3 regions of the Bifidobacterium sp. 2450 genome follow, and region 3 is predicted to be linked to each of the others. Evidence: riboswitches for the same ligand, from Rfam matches in the RefSeq annotation. Region 3 holds a riboswitch; each other region holds the start of a gene.
The links. A riboswitch is a leader RNA that binds a small molecule or an ion and turns the genes downstream of it on or off. The one in region 3 is predicted to bind thiamine pyrophosphate.
Positions count from the first base shown of each region.

Region 1 (4,904 bases), on a different contig from region 3:
CGAGCTGGATGACCTGGGCGATGTCTTTCGGATACATGATCTGCGCGCCGCGCGGCATGGAGAGCACGTAGTCGGCCAGACGTGGGCGCATCACCGCATACTCCCAGCCGCCGATGGCGCGCGAGGACTTCCACGGCTTGTTCCTGTCCTTTTCGGGGTAGACCTGATTGACCTGCGCCTCTCGTTTGGCGTGTACGGTGAGGATGACCGCGCCTTCGATCCTGCCGATCACATCATCGTGCAGAATCAAGCCATGCTCGGTTTGTGTGGAGCCGCCGGCAACCAGCTGATCGGTGATCTTCTTGCCCTTGCGGTCGGTGAACTGCACCTTCTCGCCTGCGGTCAGCGCCCCGCGCCTCGGCTCCATAACTTGCTCCTTGCGTGCTCGGTGGGTCAATCGCTACAAGTCTAATGCATGTAAGCTCGTTGGTGAGGTGATGACGATGCGAATGCAGATGACAAGCCAGATCGATGCCGGCGGCAATGACCCCATTTTCCTGATGTTCCACGGTTACGGCAACGACGAAAGCGAGATGGTGCGGATTCTCGACGCCGTATATGCGCCGACGCGAGCCGATGCGGCCCCGGCCGCAATTGCCGCCGCACCCAGCTATATCTCGTTCCGTGCCACCTACGCGCGGCCCTATATGGGCGGCAATTACTGGTATCCCGACGGCTGCGGCGTGGACGAGCGCCAACGCGAATGCGCGGCGGTCGGGGATGCGGTGACTTCACTGCTGGACGCCTCGGCACTCGCCCATCGCAGGAAGATATTGATCGGTTTCTCCCAAGGCGGTTATCTGTCGTATCGTCTGGTCAAGGCGCATCCGACGTTGTTCGATGCCGCGATCCTGCTCAGTCCTTCGTTCATGGGCGAGGAACAGGCGGCGCTTGACTCCCTTACCCGATTCTTCCTGGCGTACGGCGCGCAGGACCGCACGATTCCGCTGCCCGACCAGCAAACGGCCCATCAGGTCCTTGAACGGGCCGGGCATCTGACCTATCGCGAGTATTCCGGCATGGCCCATGCCATCTGTGATGAGGAAATCGCCGATATCCGGGATTTCCTACGTGCCATATGATGCCGGAATAGCTCCAATATGGAATATCTCCGTTCAAAGAGGTACCGGTCCAAGTAGAAGCGGCTCAACAATGGGGAATGGCGTTGGCCACGCCCATTCATCGCGCGATGGTTCTGCGATCAGCTCAATTCCCCTGCCGGCTGATGCCGCCCTTATGACCGGTGGCCTTGAATGGCGTGGCGTGTGCCGTCACCTTCAGTCCCGGCAGATTCGTACTGGTATTGGATCGACCGCAGTGCCCGGCAGCCGGCTGGGACTCGGAGCGTCGACCAGTACCCGTGATGTTGGTATGCCGTTTGCCGTCGTGTGCCCGTTTCCCACCAGCACCGTCAGCCCCGTCAATATCAATGCCCTTGGCGCGCAAAGCACGCGCCCACCGCTCATCCATCGTGCGCCTCACACGTCCCATTCGGGTTTCCACGTGTACTGCATGTCGTAGGCACTCGACCAGAACATGTATTCGTTCTGCACGCCGGTCACGAAGATGTCCACGAGTTCGTCCTTGCGTTCTGCGCTCAGGTGTTCGGTCAGCTGCTCGATATGTTCGATCAGCCATGCGGAGCTGCTCCAGAACTCCTCGGTTTTGTACATGTCCACCCAGCTCTTGTACGGGTTGGAATCAAGCGTGTCCGTGAATTCGGCGGCGAGACGCTGCCCATAGTCGGCGTACACCCATGCGCAGGGCAGCACGGCCACGAGAACATCGACTAAAGGATTGCCATATGCGATCGAAAGGATGTTCGACGTGTAGGCGCGGGCGAACGCGGACTGACGAACCGAGTTCATTTCCTGCTCGCTGATGCCGTAGCTTGCCATGTATTTGCGGTGCATCGCGGACTCCACATTGAAGATACCGTTCTGCACGTCGGCCATGAACCGCATGACTTCGGGATCCTGGGTTTTGGTGAGGGCCAGAGCGTGAACCTTGGCGTAGTCGTTTAGGTAACGGTAGTCCTGCAGCAGATAGAATGCGAAGCGCTCGCGATCGAGCGTCCCGTTGCCCAGCTCGCGCAGGAACGGCTGCCGGTATCCCTCCTCCCAGACCAAGTTGGCGGCCTCGCGCAGTCGTTGCGCGAACGGCGGCAGATGGTCCAAGGTAATCGGGCCGAATGCAGCGGCGTCAAAAGTCATCATTTGCTCCCTCCGATGGTGTTGACCAACAGGTTCCAAGGGTCAGGCCTTATGCCTTTCTCAACCCGCATGCCGGCGATTGATTCGGTCTCGGCGCGAATGGCACCGTACCGGCTCGGTTGGTATCGGCTTGGTTCATGGGTTCCCCTGCAATGCGCCTTATTATGGCAACACGAACAGACACGGGCTGATGGCCATCCTTGCGACTCCTCACATGGCGCTTATGGACTTAGGATGGAGTCATTCGTAATGTCCTTGCACCGGTTGCGGCAAGGACAGCACCGCAGGAGGACCGTCAATGAAGTATTTCACCACCGATACGCATTTCGGGCATCCGCTGGTCACCGTGTTACGAGGTTTTACGACATTCGACCCAACGCGCTCAAGCTATGAGGAAATACTGCGCGCGCATGGGCGCAAAGCCGCTGAGGATTGGGCCAAGGAGACGACGCTGGACTCGGGGCCGACGTTCCGTACGGCAGCCGATACGGATGCTCACGACAAAGCGATCGTGGACAATATCAATGCGATGGTCGGGCCGGACGATGAGTTGTGGATTCTGGGCGACATCGGTTTTCGCACGTCACTGACGCATTTGAAGAACTGTCTACGCGCGCTCAATTGCAAGCATTTGCATGGTGTGATCGGCAATCACGATGGTTGGTGGCTTGAAGATCGGCCCACACTCAACCTGTTCGAGAGCCTTGAGCCGAACGATACGGTCGAAATCGAAGGACTTGGCATAGTGAATCTGTCCCACTTCCCATATCGGGAGGATTTGTCGTACAGCTGGCCCGACGATGTGGCAAAGTTCAGCGGTAAGGCCCTGCCGTTTGACGGTCGCAAGCTGCTGTATGGTCACACGCATCAGCTTTCGCCCGATGGGGCCCGTCCGGAGGCTCTGAACGTCGGATTGGATGCATGGGGCTTGATGCCGGTGAGCGAGGCGCAGGTTATCGATTGGTTCCGTGAACATGACGATGGCAGCGCATCGGCTAGCCCGACAGGTCACAAGCACCGTCGCTTGATATGCCGTCGTTCTAAAGAATAAAGGGATAGCAGTCATGCCACTGCGAATTGTGCATCAGGACATCACCACCATGCAGGTGGATGCGATTGTTAACGCGGCGAACACGCGGTTGTTGATGGGCGGCGGCGTGTGCGGCGCGATTTTCCGTGCGGCGGGAGCTCGGGATATGCAGGAGGCCTGTGACCGACTTTCCCCTATTCTCACCGGTTGCGCCGTAGCGACACCAGGCTTCGCATTGTCCGCCCGATACGTGATTCACACCGCCGGCCCGATTTGGCAGGGCGGTGATGCCGGTGAGGAACAACTGCTGCGCGCCTGTTATCGCAATTCGATGGAGCTTGCTGTGTCGCTCGGCTGCGGAAGCATCGCATTCCCGCTGATTTCCGCCGGGATTTACGGCTATCCGCGGGATGCAGCGCTCGCGGTAGCTAGGGATGAGATACACGCGTTTCTCGCCACCAGCAATCGCAATCATTCAGGCGGACAGTCCGAGCAGGGCGTAGGAGACTCCGATTGTTCCGTGTTTCTGGCGTTGTATCGGTAGTCGCGCGATCATCAGCGATCGGCCTCGTATCATCTGTATGATGTCCTGTATTGCAACAGAACCAGGGGGATTCCATGCAAACCATCGACTCATCCAAAGCCGCCGAAAACGTCACTGGTTCGGACGGCGCCATCCATATTCCATCTAATCCCACGCTTGCCGGGCTGGCCTCGCTGACCCGCAACGTGGCGTACAAGACCGGGGCCGATGATCTGGTAATGGATATCATCGCCCCGCAATCCACCGGCGATGACGATGACCGCCGCTACCCCACCGTGGTATTCGTGCAAGGCAGCGCCTGGACCACGCCGCATCGCGACTACGAGATCCCGCAGCTCTCGGCTTTGGCCCGCGAAGGCTTTGTGGTGGCTACGGTGAATCATCGCGATGCCTCGAGCGATCCCCACGACATGTTCCCCGCATATCTCGAGGACGTCAAAGCAGCCATCCGCTATCTCAGGGCAAACGCACGTCAATGGCACGCGGACCCCGACCGTCTCGGCATCTGGGGCACGTCGTCCGGCGGCAACACGTCGCTGCTGGTGGGGTTGACCGCCGACGATCCGCGGTATGAGGACGGCACCAATGCCGATGAAAGCGATGCGGTGAAGTACGTGGTCAGCTGCTTCCCGCCCACCGACATGCTTGAAGCTGTCGACGCATTCGACGATGAGACCAATCCATTCCGGCTGTATTATTTCGGCCCGTTCGCGGCCGTGGTGGGCGCGACCCATGAGACCGGCATCAATGCCGAGGTCCGTCAGCGCGCGGCTGACATGAGCCCCTACCTGCAGGTGCGGGATGACCAACAGTATCCGCCGATGCTCCTGTTGCACGGTACCGCCGACACCGTGGTCCCCTACCATCAATCCGTCAAGATGCGCGACCGGCTGGTCAAGCACGGCGTGGACGCGCAGCTGGTGCTAGTCGACGGCGCCGAACATGAGTACGATTTCTGGAGCCAGCAGGTCTTCGACGTGATTTTCGATTTCATTCGTGAGCGGAGCTGAACGGTAAGGGCACACGGGCGAGTCCTTGATAAGTCGCCGAGTTCTCTTTTAGCCAATTTTGTTGGAGCCCCTATCTGCGCGAACATGCCATGACAGTTCTAGACTGT
Region 1 covers NZ_JBHEEA010000006.1:180,936-185,839, forward strand. The annotation lists gene ACEUKI_RS05200 (tRNA (adenine-N1)-methyltransferase) at 1-367, opposite strand, end outside; gene ACEUKI_RS05205 (alpha/beta hydrolase) at 450-1,082, shown strand; gene ACEUKI_RS05210 (hypothetical protein) at 1,207-1,491, opposite strand; gene tenA (thiaminase II) at 1,479-2,213, opposite strand; TPP riboswitch at 2,204-2,372, opposite strand; partial or broken gene ACEUKI_RS05220 (phosphoesterase) at 2,512-3,257, shown strand; gene ACEUKI_RS05225 (macro domain-containing protein) at 3,278-3,787, shown strand; gene ACEUKI_RS05230 (alpha/beta hydrolase) at 3,862-4,797, shown strand.
Region 1: another riboswitch for thiamine pyrophosphate. It lies ahead of tenA (thiaminase II); the one in region 3 lies ahead of ACEUKI_RS01020 (hydroxyethylthiazole kinase).

Region 2 (4,904 bases), on a different contig from region 3:
CTTCATGACTGAGAACAACGAACATCTGGCCCTGTGGGGTGGTCGCTTTACGTCTGGTCCGTCGCCGGAATTGGCCCGACTGTCCAGGTCCACGCAGTTCGACTGGCGCTTGGTCGACGACGACATCGCCGGTTCCCGCGCCCACGCCCGTGCTCTCGGCCGTGCGGGACTTCTGACCGCCGACGAGCTGCAGCGCATGGAGGATGCGCTCGACACGCTCCAGCGCCACGTTGACGATGGCTCCTTCGCCCCCATCGAAGACGATGAGGACGAGGCCACCGCCCTCGAACGCGGTCTGATTGACATTGCCGGCGATGAACTCGGCGGCAAGCTCAGGGCCGGCCGTTCCCGCAACGACCAGATCGCCTGCCTGATTCGCATGTGGTTGCGCCGCCACTCCCGTGTGATCGCCGGACTCCTGCTTGACCTCGTCAACGCCCTGATCGAGCAGAGCGAAAAGGCCGGCCGCACCGTGATGCCGGGCCGCACCCACATGCAGCACGCCCAGCCCGTGCTGCTCGCGCACCAGCTCATGGCCCACGCTTGGCCGCTGATTCGCGACGTGCAGCGACTGATCGACTGGGACAAGCGCATCAACGCCTCTCCGTACGGCTCCGGCGCGCTGGCCGGCAACACGCTCGGCCTCGACCCGGAGGCCGTGGCGCGTGAGCTCGGCTTCTCCCGCGTGACCGACAACTCCATCGATGGCACCGCCGCACGTGATCTCGTGGCCGAATTCGCGTTCGTGGCCGCCATGACCGGCGTGGACATCTCCCGCCTGTCCGAGGAGATCATCATCTGGAACACCCAGGAGTTCGCCTTCGTCAAGCTCGACGACGGCTATTCCACCGGCTCCTCCATCATGCCGCAGAAGAAGAACCCGGATATCGCCGAGCTCGCCCGCGGCAAGTCCGGCCGACTCATCGGCGATCTGACCGGTCTGCTGGCCACCCTGAAGGGCCTGCCCACCGCCTACGCTCGCGATCTGCAGGAAGACAAGGAGGCCGTGTTCGACCAGGTCGATACGCTCGAAGTGCTGCTGCCCGCCTTCACCGGCATGGTCAGGACCATGCACTTCGACGGCGACCGCCTGGAAGAGGAAGCTCCGACCGGCTTCGCGCTGGCCACCGACATCGCCGAATGGCTCGTCAAGAACGGTGTGCCGTTCCGCCACGCGCACGAGCTCTCTGGTGCCTGCGTCAAGCTCGCCGAAGGCCGCGGCCAGGAACTGTGGGATCTGACCGACAATGACTTCATCGAGACCTTCGCCGCGTTCCTGCCGGCCGACAAGGCTCCGGGAGTACGCGAAGTGCTCTCCAGCCACGGTTCGGTCGACTCCCGCAACGGCAAGGGCGGCACCGCTTACGGTCGCGTGCGCGAGCAGATCGCCGACGCCAAGGCCGAGGCCGAAGAACTCAAGCTCTTCCCCGCATCCACGTCGGATGGCTCCGCCTACAAAGCCCCCGGCACGTTCTAGTCCCAATGAAGCTCCCTCGTCAGAGGGAGCTTCATTTTGCTGTTGTCACTGCAACGGCATACACTGAGAAATCGTAACGAACGGGAGCCGTGAGGCTGAGAGGAAGTCGCCAGACTTCGACCGGGGAACTTGACGCGGGTCATGCCGCCGTAAGGAATCGTTGTCGCAGATTTGCCGGGTTCTCCGATACAGCTTTCATTCCGTTTGCATAATTCAGCCGTGAGACGGTCGTGATGGAGCCAATACATCACAGCGGTCGAACGGTCGCATGATTGGGTTCATGAATGGGCGCACCACTTAAGGTACGGTTCGTTTCGTGCGCCCTTTTTTACTATCTGAAAGGATATTATGCAGGTCAACGGAGAGCAGGTCACGCTCGAGACGCCGGTCAGCGTCGCCGATTATCTCGAAGCGCACGGATTCCGCGCCGAGCGTGTGGCCATCGAACTCAATGGTGAGATTATCCCGCGCGATAAGCGTGCCGACGCCATGCTCGACGACCAGTGCGTCATGGAAATTGTGCAGTTTGTACAGGGTGGATGAAAGGAAAAGCTATGAGCAATATTAATCCGGTTACTGAAGCATCTGTTGAGGCGACTCCGCTGCCGCCGCAGCCCGCCGTCACCAATCCGGTCGGCACCGCCGCGCCGATTCTCCCGGTGGAAGACAAGCCGCTGAACCTGGGCGGTCACGAGTTCCAGTCGCGATTCATTTTGGGCTCCGGCCGCTACGACCTGAACCTCATCAAGGCCACGGTCGAACATGCAGGCACGCAAATCGTCACCATGGCACTGCGCCGCGCGCAGACCACCGAGAACAGCGTGCTCGACTACATTCCCGAAGGCATTACGCTGCTGCCCAACACCTCCGGTGCGCGCAACGCCGAGGAAGCCGTGCGTATCGCCCGACTGGCACGCGAAGTGTGCCACACCGACTTCGTCAAGGTCGAAATCGAACACGAGACCAAGTACCTCTTGCCGGACAACGCCGAAACCATCCGAGCCACCGAAATGTTGGCCAAGGAAGGCTTCGTGGTCATGCCCTACATGTTCCCGGACCCGATTGCGGCCCGTCAGCTGGAGGAGGCCGGTGCCGCTGCCGTTATGCCGCTCGGTTCGTTGATCGGCTCCAATATGGGCCTGCGCATGCGTGACTTCATCGAAATCATCATCGCCAATGCGCATGTGCCGGTCATCATCGACGCTGGTATCGGACGCCCGAGCCAGGCCTGCGATGCGATGGAGATGGGTGCGGATGCGGTGATGGCGTACACGGCCGTTGCCTCTGCTGGCAATATCCCGCTGATGGCTGAGGCGTTCAAGCACGCCATCGATGCTGGTCGTGCGGCGTATTTGTCTGGCCTTGGCAAGGTGACCGAGGGGCAGGCTGTGCCGTCCAGCCCGACTACGGGGTATTTGCACTGAGGACATTTCAAGAACGGGACTACCCCCTCAGTCGCCTCCGGCGACAGCTCCCCTGGCAAGGGGAGCTGGGTTGTGATACATGAGGAACATGGAATATGGCATTAACGGATGAACAACTTGAACGGTATGCTCGGCACTTGATTTTGAAGGGCGTGGGGGTCAAAGGGCAAAAGCGGTTGCTGGTCTCCAGCGTGCTCATCATCGGAGCGGGAGGGCTTGGTTCTCCGGCCGCCCTGTATCTGGCGGCGGCTGGCGTCGGCCATATCGGACTGGTGGACGGCGATGTGGTGGATATGAGCAATCTGCAACGCCAAATCATCCATACCACTGCACGTGTCGGAGCGCCCAAAGTGGAATCCGCGGCCACAGCCATCCGCGCGCTCAACCCGGATGTGACGGTTGATACCTACTACGAGCTCGTCGACGCGAGCAACATCGCCGGCCTCATCGAACCGTACGATCTGGTGATCGATGCCACCGACAACTTCGCCGCAAAATTCCTCATCAATGACGCCTGCGTGCTGGCCGGCAAGCCGTATATCCATGCCGGTGTGGTCGGATTCGCCGGTCAGGTGATGACCGTCATTCCCGGCGGAGGCCCCTGCTACCGCTGCATCTTCCGCGACATGCCCGCCGCCGGTGAGATTCCGACCTGCAAGGAAGCCGGCGTACTGGGCGCGGTGGTCGGCGTGATCGGCAGTCTGGAGGCGACTGAGGCCGTCAAGCTGATTGCCGGCGTGGGGGAGCCGCTCGTGGCTCGCATGCTCACTGTGGATGCCCTGACCATGAATATTCGACGGGTCCCACTGCCAAAGCATGTGCCGGATTGCCCGGTGTGCGGTGAGCAGCCGACCATTACTGCTATTGATCCGGCCAACTATATTCAGCCGGCCTGCGCGATTTAGAGCTATGTGGCGTCCCTCCTTGAGGGGAGCCAAGATCAGAACGAGAGGGGAAGAACATGCCTATTGCTTTGCATAATGCGGTCGATGACGATGAGAGCAGTGAAGCATCGTACCGCCGCATCACGCCGGCGGAATTTGCCAAGCTCGACCCGAATACGGTCACGCTGCTCGACTTGAGGGAACCAGCCGACTTCGCCGCCCACCCGGTCGAAGACGCCACCAATGCACCACTCGACCCTCTGGCCCATGTGCTCAAAACCGTGCCCACAAATCGAACTGTCGTAGTCTATTGTGCTCAAGGATGGTGGAGCGAGGAAGTAGCTGAAATCCTTGCCGATCGCGGTTACGATGTAGCAAGCCTCGATGGCGGTTTTCAGGGTTATCTCGACTATCTTGAAACCCACCACGATTAACGGTTCCCGTTGTCGTTCTTTTGGATGAGTGTGCACGGACATACGTGTGCCCTACAATCGGTCACGGTATTACTCGATGGATTCTTGAATATCGTCGGGTAATCGTAGTTCACAACAAGGGATTGCATTGAACCAACCCGAACGGAGGGTCGAAACCGTGGGACATCTGCTCACCCGAACGCAGATTCAACGCCTGGTCGCCAAGCACGGCCGTGAGGTCATCGAGCATCGCCACATGCAGATCGAACGCTGCTGCTACCAGCACGGCAATGTCACCACGTTCGAACATTCCGTGCGTGTCGCCTGCCTGGCTGTGTGGATGGCCGACCGCGCACACCTGTGGTACCGCGTCGACCTCAAATCCCTGATTCGCGCGGCTCTCCTGCACGATTACTTCCTGTACGACTGGCACGATTGGGATAACGGCGAACACCAGTGGCATGGCTTCACCCATGGCCGCGCCGCCCTGGTCAATGCCCTGAAGGACTTCAAGCTCAACGATATCGAACGCAACAGCATCGAGAACCACATGTTCCCGATGACCCCGGTGCCGCCGCGCTATATCGAAGGCTATCTGGTCACCTTGGCGGACAAATGCTCCGCCACCGCCGAGACCTTCTCGTTCGACCGGTTCAACAAGCGCGCGTTGCCCGCTGCGAAGCCTTACGCCGAGATCGAAGCCCGT
Region 2 covers NZ_JBHEEA010000003.1:198,622-203,525, reverse strand. The annotation lists gene argH (argininosuccinate lyase) at 5-1,477, shown strand; TPP riboswitch at 1,548-1,651, shown strand; gene thiS (sulfur carrier protein ThiS) at 1,826-2,020, shown strand; gene ACEUKI_RS02000 (thiazole synthase) at 2,032-2,901, shown strand; gene thiF (thiazole biosynthesis adenylyltransferase ThiF) at 2,997-3,806, shown strand; gene ACEUKI_RS01990 (rhodanese-like domain-containing protein) at 3,863-4,219, shown strand; gene ACEUKI_RS01985 (HD domain-containing protein) at 4,377-4,904, shown strand, end outside.
Region 2: another riboswitch for thiamine pyrophosphate. It lies ahead of thiS (sulfur carrier protein ThiS); the one in region 3 lies ahead of ACEUKI_RS01020 (hydroxyethylthiazole kinase).

Region 3 (4,904 bases):
CCTTCGGGTCGCACTTGGGGCCTTCGGTGTTGTAATCGTGGAACGGCGGGTTCGGGCCCACGCCGGGCGTGTCGCTCAGCTTGATTTCGGTGTACGGCACTTCCAGATCGTAGGAACCGTACTGATAGGTGAACGGTACGGACTTGGTCTTGCGGATGTGCGCCTTGTCGCGCTGCTTGGAACCACGGGCAGCGATGTCCACGCGCTGCTGCTTGGCAAGCTTCTGGGCATCCTTGGCGTCCTTGGCGTTGGTGAACTTCTTCTCAGTGGCCTCGGAACCAGGCTTCGCGGCCCCCTCCTGAGCAGCCTGAGTGTCAGTAACGGGGGTGTGGGTTACGACGCGCGGCGCGTAGCCGTGCTTCTTGTCGCCGCGGACGGCCTTCCAGTCTTCGACCATGGTGCGCGCGGCCTCTTCCGGGTCCTCGGCACCCGCGATGGCGGAGACCGCGAACCAGCCGGCAGCCTTGGTATCGGCGAGCATGGCCATATCGGCTGCGGTCACGCCGCCGCCCACGACCACCGGGAATTCACTGGCAACGCAGATGGTGTTGATCTGGGCGGCGTCCAGCGTCTTGCCGGAGCCGTCGTTGCCGCCCACGGAAGCCTCGGGCTTGGTGGTGGAGACGTGCAGAGGGCCGGCGCCAATGTAGTCGATGCAGCCGTCGGGCAGCTCGTTGATGAGCCGAACGAGGCTTTCGGTCTCAGCCGACAGACCCACGATGGCCTCGTCGCCGAGCAGGGCGCGGGCTTCGCGCGGCTCCATGTCGGTTTGGCCGATGTGCACACCGTCCACCTTGATGCCCTTGCGGCGGGCCTGCCACACCACGTCGGCACGGTCGTCGATCACAAAGGCCACGGAATCGGACTTCTCATTGTCCTCGATGATCTGCGCGATGTCGCGAGCCATGTCGGTCAGCTCAGAGGCATCGGCCTCCTTGGCGCGCAGTTGGATGAAGGTTGCGCCGCCGTGCAGAGCCTGATCCACCACGTCGGTCAGCGGACGGCCTTTGCAGTCCTCCGGCCCCACCACGAAGTACGCGGACAGGTCGAAGCTGTCGCGCATGGAGTCGTATGGGTATTCAATATTCATTATTATTCCTGCTTTTGTTGTTTCTTGTGGAAGTCTTATTGGAAAAAACTGTTATGAGCTCCCTCATCAGAGGGAACTGAAACTACTGCACCAAAATCTCGGATTCCGCCACCTGTCCGGCGGTCACATTCCACAGCGCGTCAAGGAACGCGACTTGGAACGAGCCCGGCCCGTGCGAACTTGTATCGGCCACCTCTCCCGCGCGGTTGTACAGCAGAGACGCGGACAGGGCGGCGGTCAACGGATCGGAGACCGCCAAATACGTGGCAGCCACGCCGCCCAGCGAGCAGCCGGCACCGGTGATCTTGGTCATCATCGCGCTACCGCCCGGCAGCCGGTACACGGTTTCGCCATCGGTCACCAGATCGGCGATGCCGGACACGGCCACGGCGCAGCGGGTGGAAGCGTCATGGGAGGAATGCTTGGCGTGCTGTTCGGTCAGATACTGTGCCAGCGCCACCGCCGCACCGGTTGCGGACTCCACGTCGTCGACGGATTCCACTCCGGCGGGGCGGTGCTCGGAAACGTCCCCCACGGTTTCGGTATTGAGCCCCCACATGTTCGCCAGCGCGATTACCTCGGATGCATTCGCGCGAATCATGGTCGGGGGAGCGGCCTTGAAGGCCTGAAGAATGGCGGTACGGGTGCGGCCGATGCCGGCGGCCACCGGGTCGAGCACCCACGGCTTGTCCAAGTAGTTGAGTCGCTGGGCGATTTCGGGCAGTGCGTCCTTATAGAACGGCAGCAGCGTGCCCACGTTGATGTAGTTCGCGCCCGCGATTTTCGCGGTTTCGATCACGTCGTCCGGCAGGAAACTCATGGCCGCAGTGCCGCCGGCCGCCAGTTGCGCGTTGGCAACCAAATTGATGGTCACAAAATTGGTGAATGACTGGGCCAACGGAGTCGTCTCGCGTACGCGGCGAACGGCATCGGCGATATTGTCACGGATGGGTGAATCGGCTGGAACCGGAGTCCCGGCGGTACAACCGCTGGACACACCGGTAAACGATGATGCACTATTGCTCATTTACTGCTCCCTACGATGGTCTTAACCAACAGGTTCTAAGGGTCAGGCTCAGGCCTTTCTCAACTCGCGAACCACATGCGAGTTCCCCTGCATTACAGTGCCGACGCTATGCGCCAACATGGACATTATCGTGACGGATTTGTTCGATACGTGTCGTCAGGTCTGGCGCGTCCCGTCCATTCGTGATACATAGACGCCTCCGCCGAGCAACATCTCCCGCATTTGTGACGCTGACGCGATGCCAGTGGTACAAATTCGGGAAGGGTAAAACAACAGGAACAATATGGAGGTGTTGCGATAGAGGAATCGCTGCGAACGGCCGCTCGTGAGACGCGGAACATATACCGGATAATGCCGCCTGACCTGTCACCATATACGGCTATCCTGAAGCGGTTGTTATTAGACCCCCAAACCGTTCAAACCAGAAGGTGCATTGTGGCTCAGTCCAAACTCGATGAAGTCGTATCCCTTGCGAAGCGTCGCGGCTTCGTGTTCCCCGCCGGCGAAATTTACGGCGGCACCCGTTCCGCTTGGGATTACGGCCCCCTCGGCGTCGCTCTCAAGGACAATATCAAGCGTGAATGGTGGCGCTCCATGGTCGTCACCCGTCCTGATGTCGTCGGTGTCGACACTTCCATCATTCTGCCGCCCGAAGTGTGGGTGGCGTCCGGCCACGTGAGCGTGTTCAACGATCCGCTCGTCGAGTGTCTCAACTGCCACAAGCGCAACCGCGCCGACAAGCTCGAGGAATCCTACGCCGAGAAGCACGACGACAAGATGCCGGAAAACGGCATGAAGGACATCGTCTGCCCGAACTGCGGCACCCGTGGCCAGTGGACCGAACCGCGCGACTTCAACATGATGCTGCGCACCCACCTCGGCCCGGTCGAGGACGAGAACAGCCTGCACTACCTGCGCCCGGAGACTGCACAGGGCATCTTCGTGGACTTCAAGAACGTGATGACCTCTTCCCGTTCCAGGCCGCCGTTCGGCATCGCCAACATGGGTAAGTCCTTCCGTAACGAGATCACCCCGGGTAACTTCATCTTCCGCACCCGTGAGTTCGAGCAGATGGAGATGGAGTTCTTCGTCACGCCCGGCACCGATGAGGAATGGCACCAGTACTGGATCGACGCCCGCACCCGCTGGTACATCGACCTCGGCGTCAGGCCGGAGAACCTGCGCCACTACGAGCACCCGAAGGAGAAGCTCTCCCACTACTCCAAGCGCACCGTGGACATCGAATACAAGTTCGGCTTCCAGGGTTCCGACTGGGGCGAGCTCGAAGGCATCGCCAACCGTACCGATTACGATTTGAGCGCGCACTCCAAGCACTCCGGCGAAGACCTGAGCTACTTCAACCAGGCCACCGGCGAGAAGTACGTGCCGTACGTCATCGAACCGGCCGCCGGCCTGACCCGCTCCCTGATGTGCTTCCTCGTGGACGCCTACGATGTGGACGAGGCCCCGAACACCAAGGGCGGCGTTGACAAGCGCACCGTGCTGCGTCTCGACCCGCGTCTGGCCCCGGTCAAGGCCGCCGTGCTGCCGCTGAGCAAGAAGCCCGAACTGCAGACCGTGGCCCAGAACCTGGCCGACGACCTGCGCTTCAACGAGTGGATGATCGACTACGACGAGTCCGGTGCCATCGGTCGTCGTTACCGTCGTCAGGACGAGATCGGCACCCCGCTGTGCATCACCGTGGACTTCGACACCCTCGAGGACCACGCCGTGACCATCCGTGAGCGTGACACCATGGCCCAGGAGCGCGTCGCTCTTGACAAGGTGGCCGATTACGTGGCCGCCCGTATCGGCGAGAAGCGCACCCGCGTGCCCCTGAAGCCTGTGGAAATGGGCGGTGAGCCTTGGCCTGAGTCCGGCGTTCGGGAAGCCGGCGGCCTGTACTAAGCCGGAGTCGCACAACTTGGGCTCCCCTCTGTGGGCTGAGCCGTAAGGAAAACATCCCAGTGGGCTGTTTGTAGGCGAAGTGGCGGCGATAGACGCCGGGGCTCCTCTCTCAGGGGAGCCCCTACTTATTTTCTTAGGAATCACATGGCACAATCCGAATCCGAAACAGTGCTCACCGAGCATCACGAGACCGACAACCTCGACCCACGTACGGACGCGCCGGCGCGCCCCGGGACCCCGGTGCATATCGCCCCGGTCCAACTCGGCAACATCACCGTGCCGACCCCGGTGGTGCTCTCGCCGATGGCGGGAGTGACCAACTGGCCCTTCCGCGTGATTTGCGAGGAATATGGTCCCGATGGACTCTACGTGGCCGAGATGATCACCGCTCGAGCCCTCGTGGCGCATAACCCGAAAGCACTGCGCCTCTGTCATTTCGCCAAAAGCGAAAAAATCCGTTCACTGCAGTTGTACGGCGTGAACCCCTCCATCACCGAACAGGCGGCGAAAATCGTGGTCGACGGCAACATGGCCGACCATGTGGATCTGAACTTCGGCTGCCCGGTGCCCAAGGTCACTCGTCGAGGCGGTGGTTCGGCCTTGCCTTGGAAAACCGACATCTTCACCGAGCTCATCCAGCGCGTGGTCGCCGTATGCGAGCCGGCGGGCATCCCCGTCACCGCGAAGATCCGCGTCGGCATCGACCATAACCATGAGACCTTCCTCGAAGCCGGACACATCGCGCAGGAGGAGGGCTGCAAGGCCGTAACCCTGCATGCCCGCACCACCGCCGAATACTATGGCGGTCATTCCGACTGGTCCCGCATCGGCGAGCTCAAGGAACACCTCAACATTCCGGTATTCGGCAATGGCGATATC
Region 3 covers NZ_JBHEEA010000002.1:101,461-106,364, forward strand. The annotation lists gene thiC (phosphomethylpyrimidine synthase ThiC) at 1-1,090, opposite strand, end outside; gene ACEUKI_RS01020 (hydroxyethylthiazole kinase) at 1,173-2,117, opposite strand; TPP riboswitch at 2,108-2,216, opposite strand; gene ACEUKI_RS01025 (glycine--tRNA ligase) at 2,553-4,025, shown strand; gene dusB (tRNA dihydrouridine synthase DusB) at 4,170-4,904, shown strand, end outside.